Linked DNA regions of Saccharobesus litoralis. The protein of the gene in region 1 interacts with the protein of each later gene in a pairwise test. Links are inferred from orthologs where the notes say so. Each region holds a gene or a part of one and is shown in the gene's direction. Other genes may lie near its edges. The genes, in order: ssb, recO and C2869_RS18315.

Region 1 (7,483 bases):
TCGATGGGGTTGCCACAGAAGTTAAATTACTTGCGCCAGCTAATGGTCGAGCGGTTAAATTTTTAAAGCTGACAGTTAGTGACGATGAGCAAGTTGAAAAGGTTATTTTTCAACTACGCAAAACCCCAGCGGTTATCTCAGTCGAAAAAGACCAAGCAGTTAAGGCGCAAGTGGCACCGGACGATACTGACTACAACCAGCAATTTCATCATGATTTAATAAAATCAGAAACCGCTTGGAATACTCGTACCGATTGTTCGAGTTTAAAAATTGCCGTATTAGATTCAGGAATTGATCTTGACCACAGTGATTTGGTCGCAAATTTATGGACTAATCCCAACGAAATTGCTGGTAACGGCATTGACGATGACAACAATGGTTACGTTGATGACATTAATGGCTACGACGTTAATGAAATTGACAATATCCCAGAAGATGGTTATGGCCATGGTACGCATGTAGCTGGCTTAGTTGCGGCCGTCGCTAATAACGATAATGGTGTGGCGGGTGTATGCTGGCAAGCGCAAATCATTCCTGTTCGCGTATTGAATGATGAAGGCAAGAGTCAAGTTTCGCACCTAATTGCTGGTATTAACTATGCAATAGCGGTTGAAGCTGATATTTTGGTTATGTCGTTAACCTATTCTGATATTAGTGATGCGGCATTGAGTGCGCTTAAAACTGCGCAAGATAATCATGACGCCCTTATTGTGGTTGCTGCAGGTAATAGCGGTATAGATATTGATGATGGCTTAACCTTTCCCGCCGGATACAGCAACCAATTAACTAACTTAATTGCCGTCAGTAATGTTGAAAAGCTCGACACTAATACTCAATTAACTCGTTTTTCCGGCAGTAACTACGGACTGAAATTTGTCGATATTGCCGCACCGGGTGTCAACATTTATAGCACATGGCTAGATAATGGTTATAAAACGGACACTGGCACGTCAATGTCTGCTCCCATTGTAGCCGGAGCAGCGGCTTTAGCTTTGAGCGAAAAGCCAGAATTATCCGCTAAACAAGTGCGTGCGGCTTTATTGCACTCGGTTAATAAAGTTGACAATGACAACATCAAATACGTAACTAAATCGGGTGGTAGTTTAGCGCTAGAATTATTGTTCGATAACCTCAACAACATTCCAACCACGTTATTTTATATCGACCCTAGCGATGCGACGAAACTGCTTGGTTTAGGCTTAAGTGGCGCAACTAAAGTTGAATTTACGCCATTTACTGCTAATAACGACCAAGTACAAGAAGTGGCATATGTTGTTGATAGCGACAGCCAAATTACGTTGGGCAGCGCCGCGACTCGGCCTGGTGTTTATACGGTAACCACAAACTCATTTACTTCGAATCACGTTGCGACTTGGGCGCAACAAAAGCCAGCAGCCCCGAGCAATGTGGCGGTTGCATCGGCTGACTCCAGTTACGCTATCAGTTGGGACGACGAGCAAACCGCTGATTATTATATCGTTGAGCGCAGCGATGATGCTGGTGTGAACTTTAATGTGATTGCCGATACTGTCTCCAGTAGCCCGTATTTTGACATTACAGCGCCGCAGCAGGATGATTTGCAGTACCGAGTAACCAGTGCGTTTGATATTGTTCACCCTGTTACTACAGTAGACGATACCGAGCAAAAATTGACCACGCAGCTAAAATCGGATGCCTCGGCTACCGTAACTCCGAGCGGTTTAGCGTTTACCGGTAGTTGGTTAACTGAAAAGTTAGCCTCGTTTCCGGCCAATTATGACTTTATTAACTTAAGGTTAAAAACCTCTGCAGGTGAGGGGGTTAGTTATAAAGTAGCTGGCGGGACTTTACCTAATAATTTGTATTTAAGTGACGACTTTGGCCATATTGCCGGTGATCCCAATGAAGTGGGTAACTTTACCTTTAGTGTCAGTTTTACTAGCAGTGGTGATGCAACAGGCACACGTCAATTTATCTTAAATATTAATGAAGATAACGAAGTTCGCTTAAATGAGCCTAATGGCAATATTCCTATGAACTTTAGTTTAAGCCGTGGGCAAATTACCTCACTACAAAGTAAGTCTAATACTGACTTAGCCACTAAATCTATGCGATTGTCGGCCTATAATTTTGGTGAAGGGTTAGGCAACGTTATTATTAATGCTCAGCCGCGCGCTTATTCCGGTGGCACAATTGGCGAAATTCAAGTTCGTCTTGCCAGCGGCGGTTGGCAAACGTTAGATAGCGCCAGTGTGAATTTAGCTTTAAACAATGGTATGAGCTGGAACGTATTTGATAATTCTACTTTTGACTTAAACGAAAAAGACAATTTGATCGAAGTGGAATATGCCGTGACTTGGCAAACATTACCAACGCAAAACAGCAATGGTGATAGTTCGAATGACAGCGACTCAGATAGTTCAGGCGGCTCACTTGTTTGGTTATTGAGTTTAGTTAGTTTAATTATGCTGAGACGTCGCTTTAACTAAGCTTTATTGTAACTATTCAGTATTTCAAGCAACGAGCTTATAGCCATAGTTACAACATAATAAGGCTATTTTGCGAAACATGGCTTACAAGCCCCTACTTTTGGTGCATGGATGCAGGTACTTAGAAATTGTCGAGAGCAAAACTCTGTAGTTTTGCTCTTTAGGACAGAACGGTTTGCAGGCTCTGCAAGCATAAATGCTCGCCCACAAAAAGTCGCTCTTATTCTTATGCTTTTTCATTTCACTAAACCTTTCACTAAACTTTTATCCGCATTACCCCTTCTTGCCCAGCGCTAGCAATTAAATCACCTTGACGGTTAAATATTTGCCCGCGAACAAAGCCTCTAGCACCTGATGCTGATGGACTTTCTATTACGTAAAGTAACCAATCATCAAAGCGAAAAGGGCGATGAAACCACATGGAATGATCTATGGTGGCCACTTGTAAGCTTCTGTCCATAATGGATCGGCCATGCGGTTGTAGCGCTGTGGTTAAAAAATTAAAGTCAGATGCATAAGCCAGTAAATATTTATGCTGGTGTTGGCAATCGGGCATGGTGCCATTGGCTTTAAGCCAAATGTGGCGCTTAGCTGGCATGGCTTCAGGTTTTAACGGATTGACAAATTCGACGGGTCTCACTTCTATTGGTTTTTCGCGAGTGAATTTATCGCGTAAATGACTGGGTATTTGCTCGGCATGAGCACGAATAAAATCCAGTTCACTTGTTAAGCTTTCTGGCTCGGGTACGTCGGGTTTAGGTGATTGGTGATCAAAGCTTTGTTCATCCATTTGAAAAGACGCAGTTAAATAGAAAATGGTCTTGCCGTGCTGGATCGCTTCGACTCGGCGTGTGGCAAAGCTTTTACCGTCGCGAATATTTTCAACATCATAAACAATCGGGTGTTTAACATCACCAGGTCGTAAAAAGTAAGAATGAAAAGAGTGAACGCCTCTTTGTTCATCAACTGTTTGTTGTGCCGCAGACAAGGCTTGGCCTAATACTTGGCCACCAAATACCGCACCAAAGCCGAGATCTTGGCTTTGCCCACGGAATAATCCATGCTCTATTTTTTCTAAATTAACTAACCCGATAAGCTCATTTAATACAGCTGACATTGCGAACCCTCACTCCCAACTCTCTAAAGCAAAAATAGTCTTCTCGCTCAGGCCTTATGGTTCATTGTCAGCGCTTACTCACCCCAATCACATAATAGAGCATATGCTCATGGGGATTCGAAGCTTGACGGCTTCCCCTAAAACCTGATCGCTTTGACTATATGTAAACTTAAGCTTAGCAAATTACTAACTCATCCTACCAGTAGATTGCGTGCGATCGTGCTGGTTATAAGGTGAAATAATTTAGATTTAGCGACAAGCTAGAGTCTGATGATCAGCAGTGGTATGATTGCGATCATGTATAAAGTTACAGGAGAAGGCCACCATGGCTAGAGGTATTAACAAAGTAATTTTAATAGGTAACCTAGGACAAGATCCTGAGGTTCGCTATTTCCCTAACGGTGGCGCTATTTGTAATGTAACAGTAGCCACAACTGAGTCTTGGAAAGACAGACAATCAGGTGAGCAGCGTGAATCGACAGAGTGGCATCGTGTTGTATTTAATAACCGTTTAGCCGAAATTGCGGGAGAGTATTTACGCAAGGGTTCAAAAGTTTATGTTGAAGGTAGTTTACGTACGCGTAAATGGCAGAACCAGCAAGGCCAAGATCAGTACACAACTGAGATCCGTGCTAATGAAATGCAAATGCTAGATGCGCGCGGTGGTCAAGAAGGCGGATATCAACCTCGTCCACAAGGCCAGCAAGCTGGTTATCAACCACAAGCGGCAGCACCACAAGCACAAGGCGGCTACCAACCACAGCAAAGCTCGCAGCCTCAGCAAGCGGCTCAACCTCAACAGTCGGCTCAGCCTCAATATCAACCGCAGCAAAGTGCAGGTTATCAACCATCAAGTGCACCAGCGCAACCGGCAGCAGCACCATCGACGCCGCCGCCTGCGCCAGTTGAACCTAATATTGACTTTGATGACGATATTCCTTTTTAGGAATACGCCTAGTCATAGTAGATTAGTTAGATAAATAAAAAAGAGCGGCTTGAGCCGCTCTTTTAGTTTTTGTTATTTGTAACTATTCAGCGTGTTTTATATTGAGGGAAATTTCTCAATAGGTATAAAAAATTACCGTCATACCTGAGAAATCAGGTATCCAGTGCCTTTGTTAAAGTAAACGTAGCCCACATTTATTACACAAAGTCACTAGATTACCGCATTCGCAGGTTTCGTCTGGAACTAGAAACCTGCCCCTAAAACCTGATCGCTTTGACTATAAGTAAAGGATCGCTAATGCGGCATCGTCAATTTTATCTGTGTCTAATTCCATAAAACGCTCCTAAATTTGGTACTCGTCAAATAGGGCTTTAAGCTTGGGTTTATTGTCTAGTAATTCTTGATGACTTAAGCCATCTAACTCGTGGGGAAACACTAACCACTGGTCGGATTTATGTAAGTAATAATCCGGTGTTAGCGAAGTTTGGTTGTTACTGGGTTTAAACCAAGGCGTGGCGATACGAATATCATTTGGTGTATTGCGCCGGCATTTACGTTGTAGTTTGCACAGTAAAGCTTGAATGCTTAAACCCGTATCAAACACGTCGTCGACTATCAATAAGCTATCTTCTGCATTGATGTTCTTGATTATGTAATCTAAGCCGTGCACACGAACATGTTTTTCACGCTCACCAATACGACGATAAGACGATGTGCGAACACTAATATGATCGGTTGTGATCCCAGACGTTTGTAGTATTTCTTGCACAGCTATGCCGACAGGCGTTCCACCTCGCCATATGGCCACCATAAAGCTTGGTTTGAAACCACTTTTGATGATTTCTAAGCCTAATTTAAATGAATCGTATAGTAGCTCATCGCTGCTAATGAAATATTTTTCACTCATATTATTGCCAGACAAACAAATAATCTTATTAGCCGATTATAGTTCAAGTTGCTGTTTTACAGGTTCTTTTTCTGCTCGGATTGTTTTGCTGGTTAGGTTACGCATCCACTTTTTACTTTGTACGCGCCCCACAAATAAAAATGCTTTGGCTATTTCTTCTGAATACATGGCTAACGCTACCCAAATTAATGGCAAGTGTAAATGAAACGCTGCGTAGTATGTGAGTGGAATGCTAACAACCCACATGCCGAACATATCGGTAAACATGCAGTACTTATTGTCACCTCCAGCGCGTAATACTCCCATAGCTGCGGTCATGTTAATCACTTTTAGCCAAACGCTAAGGGTGATAACAACAAATACCTGTTGCGCTAAGTGTATTGTGTCGGTTGGCATCGAGGCGAACGGTAAAAAGATAAAGTCTCGGCCGAGTAACATAACAAGACCAAATACAAATGCACCAAACGGCGCACTAATAGCAAAGGTTCGTGCGGTTGACCATGCTTGGTCAAATTGGTTGGCTCCCAAGTTTTGGCCAACCATAATGGAACAAGCCGAAGCAAAGCCAAAAAATAAAGACATATAAATGCCTTCAATAGGCGTCAGCAAGCTCATAACAGCCAGCTCTTGGGTTCCCATTTGACCAAATATCAACTGATAAACAAAAGTACCTAACGACCACAAACCAAAGCTAAACATCATGGGCCAGACCAGTTTTATTAGTTTGCTCCACTCTCCTTGGTTGTTAAGTACAATAAAGTCTTTCGCTTTAGGAAAAAGCACATGCTTCACTTTTGCCAAGCAATACAGCATGAGCACGACATGGAAAATACGCGCAATAGTGGTTGCCCAAGCTGCTCCTGCCACCCCCATCGCTTCGACGCCTAAGCCGCCATTAATAAGCCAATAATTAAGTACAATATTAAGCAACATGGCGATGGAGCTAAATACCATAGGTAATTTGACTTGGTTAAGTGCGCGTAATGCATTTTCAAAGACAAATACAATAGCGACAAAGTACAGGCTAGGTAGGGTGATCCATAAATATTCTGTGCCCAAAACAATTAAGGTCTCATCACTGCTACCGAGTCGCAGTACGTCATCAGCCCAAAAATAACCAGCTAAGATAATGGGAGATAAGGCGACAACAGCAACTGAAATACCCATTAGAATGGATTGGCGGATTTTACGCTTTTGTCCTGCACCGAAATATTGGGCGCTAAGAATGCCGACACCCCAAGCCAAACCTAGCACGATAACCATGACAACAAATATCACTCGGTTGCCTAAGCCAACGGCGCCAATGGCGGCATCGCCTAAATGACCTACCATCATGACATCTATCATGGCGAGTAAGGTAACAAGCATATTTTGCAAAGAAATGGGCCAAGCGAGTTTAAGGCTATCGCGAATGGCTGAAAAATTGATATATCGCATGGCTAGGTGCGGCTAATTTACGGTCAAGTATTGTAGCTGTGATACGGACAACAATGCAGCTTAATCTCGACCAATTAACAGAAAAACAGTGTTTGTCAGTAGAAACAATGTAACAAGCTATTCTGAACCTAGCTTATTAAGAATAGCCAACCATTCTAGCTCCGCCACAGGCATAATAGATAGGCGACAGCCTCGTTTTACTAAAGCGAGTTGTTCGAGCTCTGGCATAGCTTTTAGCGTTTTTAGTGAAATTGGCTGGGTAAACTTTTCAACAAATTTAACATCAACCATCCACCAGCGTGGGTTTTGTGGATCAGACTTATCATCAAAATATTTTGATTCAGGATCAAATGCCGTGTGATCCGGATAGGCTTGGCTAGCGACTTCAGCTAAGCCGACTATAGCTGGGACTTTGCAAGCCGAGTGATAAAAGAAGATGCGATCACCCATCTGCATTTGATCGCGCATCATATTGCGCGCTTGATAATTTCTCACCCCATCCCAATGCTCGGTTTGTTCTGGTTTAGCGGCCAGATCATCTATGCTAAAGGCATCGGGCTCTGATTTCATTAACCAATATTGTCGACTCATGAGGCTTTACTCTTATA
Region 2 (7,403 bases), 800 kb from region 1 along the record:
TTTAACTGACCGAATTGCCAATCAACCTAAAGTGATTGATATTGTTGCGCTGGATAAAATTTGTAAACGAGAAAGTTCGCTTATTGCTAAAAATAAAAAAGCGCTTGCTGGTAAAGTTGTAAACGAAGCCGATCTTGTTGAAGATTTTAATCCTGGTGCTTTATCAAGACGTTTGATCCACGAAAGCGGTACGCAATTTAGCCCTTATGTGCTGACGCCCCATCTTACCAATTATATTTTACCTGTTTATTATACGTCGTCCGTCAACCGGGAACCCTACCAAATATTGGATAATGCGTTTGCCGAAAACTTTAAAAATATTGAATCTAAATTTCAGCTGAGTTTAAAAGTACCACTTAACTACGCTGATTTATTGACCGAGTATGACGGCTTATATTTTGCGTTTACTATTCAATCTTGGTGGCAGGTGTATGCTAGCGAGATTTCGAAACCTTTTCGTGAAACCAATTACCGCCCAGAAATTTTTTACCTAATGCCGCTAAACTGGCGATTTGCTGGCGGCAATACCGCTTTGGCTGTTGGTATTGAGCATCAATCCAATGGTCAAATTAATGGTATATCGCGTAGCTGGAACCGCGTTTACTTGAATTTATTGTATGAAAAGCAAAATTTTGCTTTGTCTTTTCGGCCTTGGTGGCGCATAGAAGAAAGTGCCAAACAGTACCCGTTAGACCCCAGTGGTGATGATAACCCAGATATTGCGGATTACTTTGGACATTATGAATTAAGTGGAGCCTATAGTTGGACTCATTATGAAATAAGTGCTGTTCAACGTTTAAATTTTGCGACAGGAAAGGGAGCGATTGAGCTTGGCTTTACTTTCCCTTTGTTCGGTAAGCTGCGCGGATATGCGCAATTATTTAATGGCTATGGTGATAGTTTAATTGATTACGATCATCAGCAAACGCGATTTGGTATCGGCATCGCGCTTAATAACTTACTCTAGCTCAACATTTTATATTTAGTGAATATATGCGTAGCTAGTCGCTTTACGTGTTTCCCATCTAAATTTAGCATACGCAAAAATTCGCTTCACGCCAGATATTCCGGTAAAATCGGCGCCCTTATATTGTTAGACAGTCTTTTTTAGTGGTATTTGCCTTTTATGAAACACGAACATATTCGCAACTTTTCGATCATCGCCCATATCGACCATGGTAAGTCGACTCTGTCGGATCGCCTTATTCAGCACTGCGGTGGTCTTTCTGATCGTGAGATGGAAGCGCAAGTACTTGACTCGATGGAGTTAGAGCGCGAGCGCGGCATTACCATAAAAGCGCAAAGTGTTACGCTTAATTATCAAGCGAAAGACGGTGAAACATATCAGCTTAACTTTATCGATACGCCTGGCCATGTTGATTTTAGCTATGAAGTATCACGCTCATTAGCGGCTTGTGAAGGCGCATTATTGGTTGTCGATGCGGCGCAAGGTGTTGAAGCGCAAACCTTGGCAAATTGTTACACCGCGATTGAAATGGATTTAGAAGTAGAACCTATCTTAAACAAGATTGACTTACCACAAGCCGATCCTGATCGCGTAGCAGAAGAAATTGAAGATATTGTCGGTATTGATGCGACAGATGCTGTGCAGTGTTCAGCCAAAACTGGTATTGGTATTGAAGATGTATTAGAAGCCATTGTTAGAAAAATCCCTTGCCCTGAAGGCGATCGTGACGACAAGTTACAAGCGTTAATTATTGACTCTTGGTTTGATAACTATCAAGGCGTTGTGTCTTTAGTGCGTATCAAGCATGGCGAGATCCGCAAAGGTGATAAGATGAAGGTGATGTCGACTGGACAAGTCCATGTTGTCGACAAAGTCGGGATCTTTACTCCTAAACAAACGGATACCAATGTATTAAAAGCCGGTGAAGTGGGTTATATCATTGCCGGTATTAAAGAGATCTTAGGCGCACCAGTCGGGGACACCATTACTTTAGCAAGCGCGCCTGCTGAACAGCAATTACCCGGCTTTAAAAAAGTCAAACCACAGGTTTATGCCGGTATTTTCCCTGTTTCTAGTGACGATTACGAAGATTTTCGTGATGCATTAACTAAGTTAAGCTTGAATGATGCGTCTTTGTTCTATGAACCAGAATCATCAACCGCTCTTGGCTTTGGTTTCCGTTGTGGTTTCTTGGGTATGCTACACATGGAGATCATTCAAGAACGCTTAGAGCGTGAATATGATCTGGACTTGATCACTACAGCACCGACCGTGGTTTATAAAGTATTAACTACCAAGCAAGAAGAACTATTGGTTGATAACCCATCGGCTTTACCGCCAGTTAATGATATTGAACAAATATACGAACCCATCGTTGAAGCCAATATTCTCGTGCCACAAGAATACCTAGGTAATGTCATTACTTTGTGTGTTGAAAAACGCGGTATGCAAACCAAAATGAGTTACCACGGTAATCAAGTGGCGGTGACTTATGAAATTCCGATGGCAGAAGTTGTTTTGGATTTCTTTGATAAATTGAAATCAACTAGCCGTGGTTATGCGTCGCTAGATTATAACTTTAAGAAGTTTGAACCAGCCGACATGGTGCGGGTAGATATTTTGATCAATGGTGATCGCGTTGACGCGTTAGCCATTATTACCCACAGAGAAAATTCACAATCACGTGGCCGCGAATTAGCAGAAGCCCTACGTACACTTATTCCTCGTCAAATGTTTGATATTGCTATTCAAGCTGTAATTGGTACCCATGTTATTGCCCGAACAACTGTTAAGCAGTTACGTAAAAACGTTATTGCCAAATGTTACGGTGGTGACGTGAGTCGTAAGAAAAAACTACTGCAAAAGCAGAAAGAAGGTAAAAAACGTATGAAGCAGCTGGGTAACGTTGAAGTACCACAGGATGCGTTTTTAGCTGTACTGAAAGTCGGTTCAGGCTCTAAATAATACGTTTTATCGAAAGCAAGGCTAGCCAGCGATGCAGTTGTGCTAGCGTACACACTTATTACAAAATAATGGAAGCTGTTTAAATGGCTGGATATTTTTCAATTTTCCTATTTTTTGCCACTTTGGTGACAGGGGTAGTTTGGGCGTTAGATAAATTTGTTTGGGCACCAAAGCGCAAGCTGGCAATTGCAGATGCTGAAGCCCAAGCGGGCGGAGAATTACCGCAAGAAGCGGTTGCCAAATTTAATAAACAAAATGGTGCGTCAGAATTTGCCATTGAAATTTTTCCTGTCGTTGCGTTTGTTTTTGTATTGCGCTCATTTTTATACGAGCCTTTTCAAATACCGTCAGGCTCAATGATGCCGACATTGTTAGTTGGCGATTTCATTTTAGTTGAGAAGTTTAGCTATGGTTTAAAAAACCCGTTGGACTCATCAAATTTAGTGGAATTTGAAGGCCCGCAGCGTGGTGATATTGCCGTTTTTAAATACCCTGATAACCCGACTATTGACTACATTAAGCGAGTGATTGGTTTGCCGGGTGACCGCGTGATTTATCGCAATAAAAATTTATATATTTTACCTAAATGTCAAGAAGGCCAAGCTTGTTCTAAAAACTATCAACAAGTGGCGATGGAGCCAGTTGAAAGCGAGCAGGTTTTTGCTAAAGGCTCTTATCGCTTACAAGAATTACATGAAGATTTATTAGGTGAAAAACAACACAATATTTTAATTAGCCCTATGCAGCCTGATTTTGTTAATGCTTATTTTGAGCAAGCATCGACGCAGCGCGATGAATGGGTGGTGCCGGAAGATAGTTATTTTGTGATGGGTGACAATCGCGATAATTCGCAAGATAGTCGTTTTTGGGGTTTTGTCCCACGGGAAAACCTCGTCGGTGAAGCGGTTGCTATCTGGATGAGCTTTGAATTTGAGCGAGAAGCCGATAGTGCGCTGCCGCAATTTATCCCAACAGGCGTACGGTTTGAACGGATTGGTGGGATCGAATAAATGCCAGTCGTAAAAAACTATAAACCACTGCAAAAAATATTAGGTTATCAGTTTAATAATATTGATTTGTTGGTTCAGGCTTTAACCCACCGTAGCGCAAAAGGCTTGCATAATGAACGTTTGGAATACTTAGGTGATTCTATACTGAGTTTTGTCATCGCTGATGCTTTGTATCATAAGTTTCCTTCTTGTGCAGAAGGCGACCTGTCGCGCATGCGTTCTACATTAGTGCGCGGCGAAACCCTAACTAAAATGGCTAATCACTTCTCGATAGGTGAATATTTATTGTTAGGCCCTGGCGAGTTAAAGTCTGGTGGCCATCGTCGCTCGTCGACATTGGAAGATGCTGTAGAAGCGGTAATTGGCGCGATTTATCTTGATTCAAATCTCGAAAATACCCAGCAGATTATCCTAAACTGGTATGAGCAGCATTTAGATGCAATAGAGCCAGGTCAAGCGCAAAAAGACAGTAAAACCCGTTTACAAGAATGGTTACAGCATAGAAAACATGCGCTGCCTGAGTATTCAGTAGATAACATTAGCGGTAAAGAACACAATCAAACCTTTACCGTAACCTGTGATGTGACTGCGTTAGAGATGCAATTTGTTGGGACAGGAACCAGTCGACGCAAGGCTGAACAAAACGCAGCTAAAAAAGCTTTGGACAAATTGTTAAATGACAAATGATACGCAATATGCCGGAATAGTAGCAATAGTCGGCCGGCCTAATGTTGGTAAATCGACATTATTAAATCAGATTATTGGTCAAAAGGTCAGTATCACTTCACGTAAACCACAAACAACACGCCATCGCGTGTTAGGTATTCATACTGAAGATAATTATCAGATGGTGTTTGTCGATACACCTGGCCTGCATTCTGAAGAAAAACGCGCCATCAATCGTTTAATGAACCGAGCGGCTAGCAGTTCATTAGATGAAGTCGAGTTAGTGCTATTTTTAGTTGAAGGTAACCGTTGGGAGCCGGACGATGATATGGTTTTGCAAAAAATCAAAAAATCCGGATTGCCTTGCGTGCTGGTTATCAACAAAGTTGATTTATTAAAAGAGAAAGAAGAGTTATTACCTCATTTGCAGGAATTGGCGACCAAGCATGATTTTGCCGCTATTTTACCAATTTCAGCCAGCCAAACTGACCATGCTCAGCGGGTTGTTGATTTAGTGCGTGAGCGTTTAAAACCTTGTGAGTTCTTTTTCCCTGAAGAATATTTTACTGATCGCAGTACCCGTTTTATGGTTAGTGAAATTATTCGTGAAAAACTGATCCGTAATACAGGTGAAGAGTTACCTTACGATGTGACAGTTGAAATAGAGCGCTTTGAGTTTGGCGACAACGGTGTTTGTTACATTAACGGCTTATTACTAGTAGAGCGCAGTGGTCAAAAAGCCATTATTATTGGTAAAAAAGGCGAGCGCTTAAAAACCATAGGCCGAGATGCGCGTAAAGATATTGAATATTTGATAGACAATAAAGTGCATTTAGAGCTTTGGGTTAAAGTGAAATCGGGCTGGGCTGATGACGAGCGTGCTCTACGTAGCCTAGGTTACGGCTCAGATTACTGATTTTTATCTATTACTATTGCTTAGGTGTAACACATGACGCAGCCAACAGAGTTTCAAACTGCATATGTGTTACACGCTAAACCTTATCGTGATTCCAGCCTGATATGTGATCTATTGACCGAGCAAGATGGTCGTGTTGCGGTATTAGCGCATAAACATAAATTCACTAATCCTTTTCAAGTTTTTACCCCACTTACACTCAGATTAAAAGCAGGCCACGGCGAGTTATTTTTTATTGAAAAGTTGGATAGTGTCGGCGATACCCTAGCTTTGCAGGGTAACCGTTTATATAGCGCTTATTATGTTAATGAGCTGATCGTCAAACTATTAAAACGGACAACTGATAGCGAATACTTTTTTCAGCAGTATCAAAATACTCTCAAGGCGATAGTCAGTGATGGCTCGTTAGAACAGCCATTACGCCAATTTGAGATGACGTTGCTGGATGAAATGGGTGTCTGGCCGGATTTAACTTGTGTCACGGAAACCGGTGAGCAGATAGAAGATAGTTGTCTGTACCATGTTGATCCTGAATTAGGCACACTGCTTGGCTGGGACAGGCGGAAAAGTCAATATTCAGGCAAAGTGTTAAATGCAATTCAGCAACAAGATTGGCAGGTAGAATATGCTCCACAATTGGCTAAACGTTTAATGCGCGAGCTCATTCAATTTCATCTGAAAGGTCAGCCGCTTAATAGCCGAAAATTTTTTGCTCAAACAAAGTAGTCGCACCCGACTGACCAATTGCTTATACTGCCGCCATCTAAAATTAATTCCTTATTATTGTAGTCATGAAAGACATTTTACTCGGCGTTAATATTGATCATATTGCTACCATTCGTAATGCCCGTGGCACCCATTACCCCGATCCCGTTCATGCTGCTGCGGTAGCTGAGCATGCCGGAGCTGATGGTATCACGGTTCATTTACGTGAAGATCGACGCCATATTAAAGATCGCGATGTTAATTTGCTTAAAGATACGCTAGCAACACGCATGAATTTAGAAATGGCAGTAACGGAAGAAATGCTAGCTATTGCTGAAAATATTAAGCCGGCGTTTTGTTGTTTAGTGCCAGAAAAGCGTGAAGAGTTAACCACAGAGGGGGGGTTAGAAGTGGCAGGGCAGCTAGATAAAATCACGGCTGCGGTTCAACGCTTAGAAGCCGTTGGCACGCAAGTGTCGTTATTTATTGATGCAGATAAAGCGCAAATTGATGCAGCAAAAGCATCGGGTGCACCTTATATTGAGATCCACACGGGCTGTTACGCTGACGCAACAACAGAAACCGAAGCTGAACAAGAGCTAGAGCGTATTCGCCAAGGCGTGCAATATGCTCATTCGATTGGTTTAAAAGTTAACGCAGGCCACGGATTGCATTATCACAATGTTAAACCTATTGCCGCTATGCCTGAGATCATCGAGCTGAACATTGGCCACGCTATTATTGCTAGAGCAGCAATTGATGGCCTAGCCAATGCAGTGGCTGACATGAAACGTTTAATGTTGGAAGCGAGAAGCTAAGCATGCCGATAATCGGTTTGGGAACGGATATAGCTGAAATCGCCCGCTTTGATAACAAACAATCAGAGCGCCTTGCTAAGCGCGTATTAACTAGCAATGAGTTAGTGCAGTATCAGCAACATGCCCAACCACACCGATTTCTTGCTAAACGCTTTGCTGCGAAAGAAGCCGCAAGCAAAGCGTTAGGAACAGGGATCGCTCAAGGAGTAACGTTTCATGATTTTGAAATTCACAATAATGAACTCGGTGCGCCTATTTTAACGGTGTCAGGCCAAGCGGCCCAAATTGCGCAAGCTAGGAGTCAATCTGCTGTTAGTTGGCTGTTGTCTCTTAGTGATGAGAAGCATTATACGGTG
Region 3 (7,682 bases), 2.4 Mb from region 1 along the record:
AAGCCACTTAAGCTTGTCAGCACAAACAAGGAGACAAATGTCGACTGCATGATAGCGCGACCAATGTGAAAATCGACTATCTTAATCATGCGGTTTTCCTTGTTAAATTACTGAACCAAGAGCGTAAATATCGACCTGAAGTGCGCTCACCTGCCAATAGAAATAAGCCATAAATTAAAGCTAAGGTATGGATCCACCACAAGCCAATTGTCGGAGGGATTTTGCCATCGGCCAACGCCGATTTACCCGCCATTAATAACAAAAAGTAACCTAAGTAAACTAAAAATGCCGGTGCCATTTTTGCCATGCGCCCTTGTCTGGGTCTAGTGCGAGCCATAGGCACAGCGACCAGTGCAACAATAGGCACAGATAACGGCAAAGCAATACGCCATTGCCATTCTGCAATAGCCTCAAAGTCATCTCGTTCCATTAACTCTTTGGTCGACACAGCGGATAATTTACGACGACGCTCTTCTATTTGCTGCTCTTTAATTTTGACTGAATAAGCGCCAAAGCTGGCGATTTGATAATTCAGTTGATCATGCCCGCCTTCATAACGCCGGCCATTGTTGAGCACCAAACTTTGTTCATCTGCATTTTCCTCTATCACTCTGCCTTTCTCAGCATAGACAACGTTAAAGCGTTGTTTTCTGTCCTCTTCATGCGGCATTTGTGCAACGAAGACTTTGTTAAATGCAGAATTATCTTGTTGAGTTTCATGAACAAAAATCACCGCTTTATTATTGGCAGCTTGCTGAAATTGCCCAGGTATTAACGTCGACAAGCCAATATCGGCTTTGAGTTGGTCTTGAATTTCTTCTTTTTTCGCAGCCGAATACGGTCCCCACCAAATGGTATTTAAACCGGTAAACACAGCAATCACTAACGCCACGACAATGGTAATACGGGTAACGTACCACTCACTAACCCCACAGGCTTTTAATACCGACATTTCGTTATCTTCATAAAAGCGACCGTGAGCTAAGAAGATACCAATAAACATACTCAGCGGCAGAATTAAACCTGCTAACGGCGGTATATTAAGTAGCAGCATCCAAGCCACTAAATCAGTAGGAAGTTGGCCTTCCATTGCGTCGTCTAACACACGCACTAATGCGTTAGAACTAAATATCACTAACATGATAAAAAATACGGCGAACTGTGACTTTATTGTTTCACCGAACAAATAGCGGAAAATAATCAATTGCTGTCCCTGAAATTAGGCATTTTGCTGCAATAGAGTAAAATTTTAAGTAAACTCAGCATTTTTACAAGACAATACGATAAAAACTTAGTAAAACAGGCGTAATTATCTCTCAATTTTGATAGCCTGTTCTACAATTATCGAATAACGCAAATATACCAGTTAAACACCAATTTTTGTCTATTTATGTGTGTTTAACCTCGCGGTAAACTCAATTAAAAGTGGCCGCTACAAGCATTTGCATTCGATAAAGCTAGCTAACTAGCTAAAAAATAAACAAAAGCTAAGTTATTAGGAGCAACAATGGAATTTAGCGTTAAAAGCGGCAGTCCTGAAAAACAACGCAGTGCGTGTATCGTTGTCGGTGTATTTGAACCTAGACGACTCACCTCAATTGCAGAGCAGTTGGACAAAATTAGTGAAGGTTATATCAGCAACCTATTACGTCGCGGTGACTTAGAAGGCAAAAGTGGCCAAATGTTGTTGTTACACCATGTTCCTAACGTATTAAGTGAACGTGTGTTGTTAGTCGGCTGTGGTAAAGAGCGTGAATTAGACGAGCGTCAATACAAGCAAATTATTGCCAAAACCATAAATACGCTAAATGAAACCGGCTCTATGGAAGCGGTATGCTTTTTATCTGAATTACATGTTAAAGGTCGCGATAATTACTGGAAAGTTCGCCACGCAGTAGAAGCAACTCAAGATTGCCTATACACCTTTGACCAATTAAAAAGTAAACGTGAAGAGCCTCGTCGCCCATTACGCAAAATTGTTTTCAACGTGCCGACGCGTCGCGAATTACCGACGGGTGAAAAAGCCATTAGCGATGGCTTAGCGGTTGCAGCGGGTAGCAAGCTATGTAAAGACGTAGCTAATATGCCACCTAACATTTGTAATCCAGCTTATTTAGCCGAACAAGCTAAATTACTAGCCGACAATTACGACACCCTCTCGGTTGATGTTTTAGGCGAAAAACAAATGGCTGAGTTAGGCATGAACTCCTACTTAGCTGTTGGCCGTGGCTCAGATAATGAATCCATGATGTCTATCATTAGCTATAAAGGCGCTGATGATGAGCAAGCTCCGATTGTTTTAGTTGGTAAAGGCTTAACCTTTGATTCAGGTGGTATTTCGATTAAACCAGGCCAAGGCATGGATGAAATGAAATACGACATGGGCGGTGCCGCAGGTGTCATTGGCACCATGCAATCACTAGCTGAACTTAACTTACCGTTAAATGTTATTGGTGTATTAGCCGGTTGTGAAAACATGCCAGATGCTAACGCTTATCGCCCTGGTGATATTCTGACGACTATGTCAGGCCAAACAGTGGAAGTGTTAAATACCGATGCCGAAGGCCGTTTAGTCTTGTGCGACGCCCTTACCTATGTTGAGCGTTTTAATCCTGCATTGGTTATTGATTTAGCCACTCTTACGGGTGCATGTGTAATTGCTTTAGGTGCTCATGCAACTGGGGTAATGAGTAACCATAACCCACTGGCCCATGATTTAATTAGCGCTTCCGACCAATCCGGTGATCGCGCTTGGCGTTTACCTTTATGGGATGAATATCAAGAGCAGTTAGAAAGCCCGTTTGCCGATATGGCAAACATTGGTGGCCGCCCTGCGGGTGCCATTACTGCGGGCTGTTTCTTGTCGCGCTTTACCAAAAAGTATAACTGGGCACATATGGATATCGCTGGCACGGCTTGGCGTTCAGGCAAAAACAAAGGCTCAACCGGTCGCCCTGTGCCTATGCTAACTCAGTTTTTACTTAACTATGCTGAGGAGCAAGCGAGCGAGTAATGTCGCAAGTTACTTTTTATCTTCTGCCAGAAGAAACTCAACCCAACAATACTGAGTCGCCAGCGGAATCCCCGATCGCGGCTCATATTGATTTTGCGTGCCGCTTAACCGCGCAGTTGTATCGTGAAAATAAAAAAGTCTTTATTTTTACCGATAACCAACAACAAGCCGAAGCGGTAGACGAGCATCTATGGCAATTTGAACCCGACAGTTTTGTTGCCCATAACCTACAAGGCGAAGGCCCTAAATTTGGCACACCAGTCGAAATTGGCTGTCAAGCGCCACGTTCGGGGCGGCCAATTCTGATTAATTTAAGCCAACACATGCCCGACTTTGTTGGCCGCTTTAACCAAACATTCGATTTTGTTCCTGCAGAAGAAAAGCTAAAGCAACAAGCTCGCGAACGCTACAAGCAATATCGTGCAGCCGGTCATCAGCTTTCTACCCAACCTGCAGCGTGACCATTACTTTTATTTTAAAAACGACATTTAGATACGACGATGGAAAAAACATTTAATCCTAATACCGTTGAACAGGCTTTATACAAAGCGTGGGAAGAAAAAGGCTACTTTAAACCGTCAGGCCAAGGTGATGCCTACTCAATCATGATCCCACCACCGAATGTAACCGGTAGTCTGCATATGGGTCATGCATTCCAAGACACCATTATGGATACCCTAATTCGCTACAAGCGTATGTCGGGTAACAACACCTTATGGCAAGTTGGTACTGATCACGCCGGTATCGCAACGCAAATGGTTGTCGAACGCAAACTTGCTGCAGAAGAAGATAAAACCCGTCACGATTTAGGCCGCGAAGCTTTTGTTGATCGTATCTGGGATTGGAAAAAACAATCAGGCGGCACCATTACTCAACAATTACGTCGTTTAGGCGCATCCGTTGATTGGGATCGCGAACGCTTCACCATGGATGAAGGCTTATCAAACGCAGTTAAAGAAGTTTTCGTGCGTTTATACAAAGAAGACCTAATCTATCGTGGTAAGCGCCTAGTCAACTGGGATCCAAAATTACACACCGCCATCTCTGATCTTGAAGTCGAGAACAAAGATAAAAAAGGCCATATGTGGAACTTCCGCTACCCACTAGCGGATGGCGTAAAAACCAAAGACGGTAAAGACTACATTGTGGTTGCTACCACACGACCAGAAACCATGTTAGGTGACACTGGCGTTGCGGTTAACCCAGACGATGAGCGTTACCAAGACCTAATAGGTAAAGACATTATTCTTCCTATCGTTAATCGTCGCATTACCATTGTGGGTGATGAACACGCCGATATGGAAAAAGGCACAGGTTGTGTAAAGATCACCCCTGCGCATGACTTTAACGATAACGAAGTCGGTAAGCGTCATCAGCTACCTATGATCAACATCTTTGATAAAGATGCAGCCATCTTAAGCGAAGGCCAAACGTATACCTTTGACGGTAAAGAATTAGACATGGACGCGCCATTACCAGAGCGCTTCCATGGTTTAGATCGCTTTGCAGCGCGTAAAGCTATCGTTGCAGAATTCGAAGAGTTAGGTTTATTAGAAGTGATTGAAGATCACTCACTCACCGTGCCTTACGGCGACCGTTCTGGCGTAGTTATCGAGCCACTATTAACCGACCAATGGTATGTACGTGCCGCACCATTAGCCGAACCAGCTAAAGAAGCGGTTAAAAATGGTGATATCCAGTTCGTACCACAACAATACGAGAACATGTACTTCTCGTGGATGAACGATATTCAAGACTGGTGTATTTCACGTCAGTTATGGTGGGGGCACCGTATTCCAGCTTGGTACGACGCCAAAGGCAACGTATACGTTGGTCGTGACGAAGCTGAAGTTCGCGCCAATAACAACATCGCCGACGATGTGGTTTTAAGCCAAGACGAAGATGTATTAGACACTTGGTTCTCATCTGCGCTTTGGACTTTCTCAACTCTAGGTTGGCCAGACAATACTGAAGATTTAAAAACCTTCCACCCGACTGATGTATTGGTAACGGGTTTCGATATTATTTTCTTCTGGGTGGCGCGTATGATCATGATGACCATGCACTTCATCAAAGATGAAGACGGCAAGCCGCAAGTACCATTTAAAACCGTTTACGTGACGGGTCTTATCCGTGACGAGAACGGCGATAAAATGTCGAAATCGAAAGGTAACGTACTTGATCCTATCGATATGATCGACGGTATCGATTTAGAAAGCCTAGTCACCAAGCGTACTAGCAACTTGATGCAAGACAAACTGGCCAAGAAGATTGAAAAGAACACGCGTAAAACCTTTGAAAACGGTATCGAAGCCCACGGTACTGACGCCCTGCGCTTTACCCTAGCCGCCATGGCCTCTACCGGTCGTGATATCAACTGGGATATGAGCCGCTTAGAAGGTTATCGTAACTTCTGTAATAAGCTTTGGAATGCCAGCCGTTACGTATTAATGAATACTGAAGAGCATGACTGTGGTTTCGCTGAAGATGGATCTGCTACTGGCGAGATGCAAACTTCATTAGCCGACCGTTGGATCTTAGGACAGTTCCAACAAACGGTTAAAGCCTATACCGAGCATTTAGATAATTATCGTTTCGACTTAGCTGCTAATACTATTTACGAATTCACTTGGAACCAATTCTGTGACTGGTACTTAGAATTAACTAAGCCGGTATTATTTAAAGGTAGCGAGGCAGAACAACGTGCCACGCGTCATACCTTGGTAACAGTGCTAGAAGCCCTATTACGTTTAATGCACCCATTAATGCCTTATATCACGGAAACGATTTGGCAGAGTGTGGCTCCGTTAGCTGCAGTTGATAAGAGCAAAGCCGATACGATCATGCTGCAAAGCTTCCCACAATTTGACGCTAGCCAAGTTGATAAACAAGCCATGGCGGATCTCGATTGGGTAAAACAATTTATCGTCGGAATTCGTAATATCCGTGGTGAAATGGATATCTCTCCGAACAAACCACTTAATGCTTATATCAAAAATGCCGGTACAGAAGACGTACGCCGTTTAACGGCTAACCAAAGCTTTTTACAAGGCCTAGCTAAGCTTGAGTCTATCGACGTATTAGGAGAAGGCGACGAAGCCCCAGCCTCTGCTACCGCTTTAATCGGTGAAATGGCGATCATGATCCCAATGGCGGGTCTAATCGACGTTGAAGCTGAACTAGCGCGTATCGATAAAAACATCGAAAAAATCAGCAAAGATTTAGCCCGTGTTGAAGGTAAACTGAAAAACGAAAACTTCGTTAGCAAAGCCCCAGCCGCGGTTATCGATAAAGAAAAAGCTAAACTAGCTGAAATGCAAACTGCGATCAGTAAATTGGAAGAGCAGAAAGCGACGATTGAAGCTTTGTAGGTTTTGATTGTTAGATGGAGGGAGTCGCATGGCTCCCGCCATTACCCAATCATCGCCATACGGAAAATGACGCACGAACACAGATTTCGTTCCTTAAATTTTTCTTCTTGGCATTACAAAGCAAAATATCTAAACAAATGTCGCTCAAACCTGATACCTTGCACGGTGCGACTCGCTTCGCTCGGGGCACCCTACATCCAGTTAATCTATAAACCTAACCTCATCGTAGGGTGGCCGGAGTCGTACGACTCCCACCATAACAAGGTAAAACGGCTTAAGAACCATTCAATGGTTAAATATTTAAACCACAATAAAACAAAAATCATCGGGTTGCGCACGCAACCCGAATAGGATTGTGGCTTTGCACCACAAGTGCCAAATTGAACGTTAAATTAAGCGTTAAATTTGGCTTTGATGCATTTGCCCATATACGCTTGACGGGCTTTTTTATCTTTTAAGTCGATACCTTGTTCTTTGGCTTCGGCTTTACATTCTTTCGCCAGCGCTTTGCGCTCTTCTTTGCTTGGCTTTTTGTCACCTGCCCACGCAAATTGACTACAAGCTAACACCATAGATACGACTGCAATTGCGATTTTTTTCATTATTTTTTTACCTTCAAAAGTGTATAAATTATTGTTGTTACACCATGGGTATCTGCATTGAGAATACTGCCGCTGGCTGATGCTGATAATGCGCTTTTTTTAAAATTAGAAAAGCCTATTTACACAATCCTTACATTCTTAAAACATCTTGAAATTCGCTGAGATATTGCAGATGTTTTTTAAGTTGCGTTAAGTTTTTAACGACGTAAATTCCATTAAATAAATTGACTAATTAACAAAATAAGATTATCTAGCAGGCTAATTTTTTATGCTACCCTCAGCAATTTGAGAACACCATTTTGGCACTTGCAAAACTGAATTTATTGTCCGATGAAGGTCATTTTTTTAATGAAACACTATTTGGATTGATCGCTAATGATATTGAGCAACAAGGTTTTAGTATTCGCCCCAATGCACTACCTGAAACAATAGCCAATAGTTTGTACCAGCACCAACAGCACATGCATACCCACCAGTACGATAACGCTGGCATAGGTCGCGGTGATGATTTTTTGCATAACGACTTTGTTAGAACCGACGAAATTTGTTGGATCAATGGCGACTCAGATGCCGGACAAGCTTGGCTAAACTGGACAGCACAATTAAAGGACTTTTTAAATCGGCGCTTATATTTAGGATTATTTTCTTTTGAAAGTCACTTTGCTCATTATGCACCAAACGATTATTACAAACGTC

Evidence for each region.
Region 2: the proteins of ssb (region 1) and recO interact in binary tests that used the Escherichia coli proteins (3 or more experiments, as listed by UniProt). The link is inferred for Saccharobesus litoralis from one-to-one orthologs.
Region 3: the proteins of ssb (region 1) and C2869_RS18315 interact in binary tests that used the Escherichia coli proteins (3 or more experiments, as listed by UniProt). The link is inferred for Saccharobesus litoralis from one-to-one orthologs.

What each region holds. Positions count from the first base shown.
Region 1 is NZ_CP026604.1:2,480,650-2,488,132, forward strand. The notes cover bases 2,920-5,720. They hold ssb (single-stranded DNA-binding protein), read left to right. Parts: upstream 2,920-3,910; coding sequence 3,911-4,531; downstream 4,532-5,720. Other genes in these bases: tesB (acyl-CoA thioesterase II), read right to left, coding at 2,920-3,585; C2869_RS08705 (phosphoribosyltransferase), read right to left, coding at 4,875-5,438; C2869_RS08710 (MATE family efflux transporter), read right to left, coding at 5,475-5,720. Outside these bases: C2869_RS08690 (S8 family serine peptidase), read left to right, coding at 1-2,468; more of tesB, read right to left, coding at 2,725-2,919; more of C2869_RS08710, read right to left, coding at 5,721-6,875; C2869_RS08715 (EVE domain-containing protein), read right to left, coding at 6,993-7,466; C2869_RS08720 (divergent polysaccharide deacetylase family protein), read right to left, coding at 7,479-7,483. UniProt on the Escherichia coli protein: Plays an important role in DNA replication, recombination and repair. Binds to ssDNA and to an array of partner proteins to recruit them to their sites of action during DNA metabolism. Acts as a sliding platform that migrates on DNA via reptation.
Region 2 is NZ_CP026604.1:3,281,932-3,289,334, forward strand. Bases 4,683-7,403 are described here. They hold recO (DNA repair protein RecO), read left to right. Parts: upstream 4,683-5,557; coding sequence 5,558-6,250; downstream 6,251-7,403. Other genes in these bases: era (GTPase Era), read left to right, coding at 4,683-5,524; pdxJ (pyridoxine 5'-phosphate synthase), read left to right, coding at 6,316-7,047; acpS (holo-ACP synthase), read left to right, coding at 7,050-7,403. Outside these bases: C2869_RS11730 (phospholipase A), read left to right, coding at 1-967; lepA (translation elongation factor 4), read left to right, coding at 1,127-2,932; lepB (signal peptidase I), read left to right, coding at 3,016-3,942; rnc (ribonuclease III), read left to right, coding at 3,943-4,629; more of era, read left to right, coding at 4,619-4,682. UniProt on the Escherichia coli protein: Involved in DNA repair and RecF pathway recombination.
Region 3 is NZ_CP026604.1:4,868,992-4,876,673, forward strand. The notes cover bases 1,744-4,743. They hold C2869_RS18315 (DNA polymerase III subunit chi), read left to right. Parts: upstream 1,744-3,012; coding sequence 3,013-3,474; downstream 3,475-4,743. Other genes in these bases: pepA (leucyl aminopeptidase), read left to right, coding at 1,744-3,013; C2869_RS18320 (valine--tRNA ligase), read left to right, coding at 3,514-4,743. Also shown: LPS export ABC transporter permease LptG, read right to left, coding at 1-86; LPS export ABC transporter permease LptF, read right to left, coding at 86-1,204; more of pepA, read left to right, coding at 1,508-1,743; more of C2869_RS18320, read left to right, coding at 4,744-6,384; C2869_RS18325 (hypothetical protein), read right to left, coding at 6,777-6,986; C2869_RS18330 (2OG-Fe(II) oxygenase), read left to right, coding at 7,283-7,682. UniProt on the Escherichia coli protein: Part of the beta sliding clamp loading complex, which hydrolyzes ATP to load the beta clamp onto primed DNA to form the DNA replication pre-initiation complex.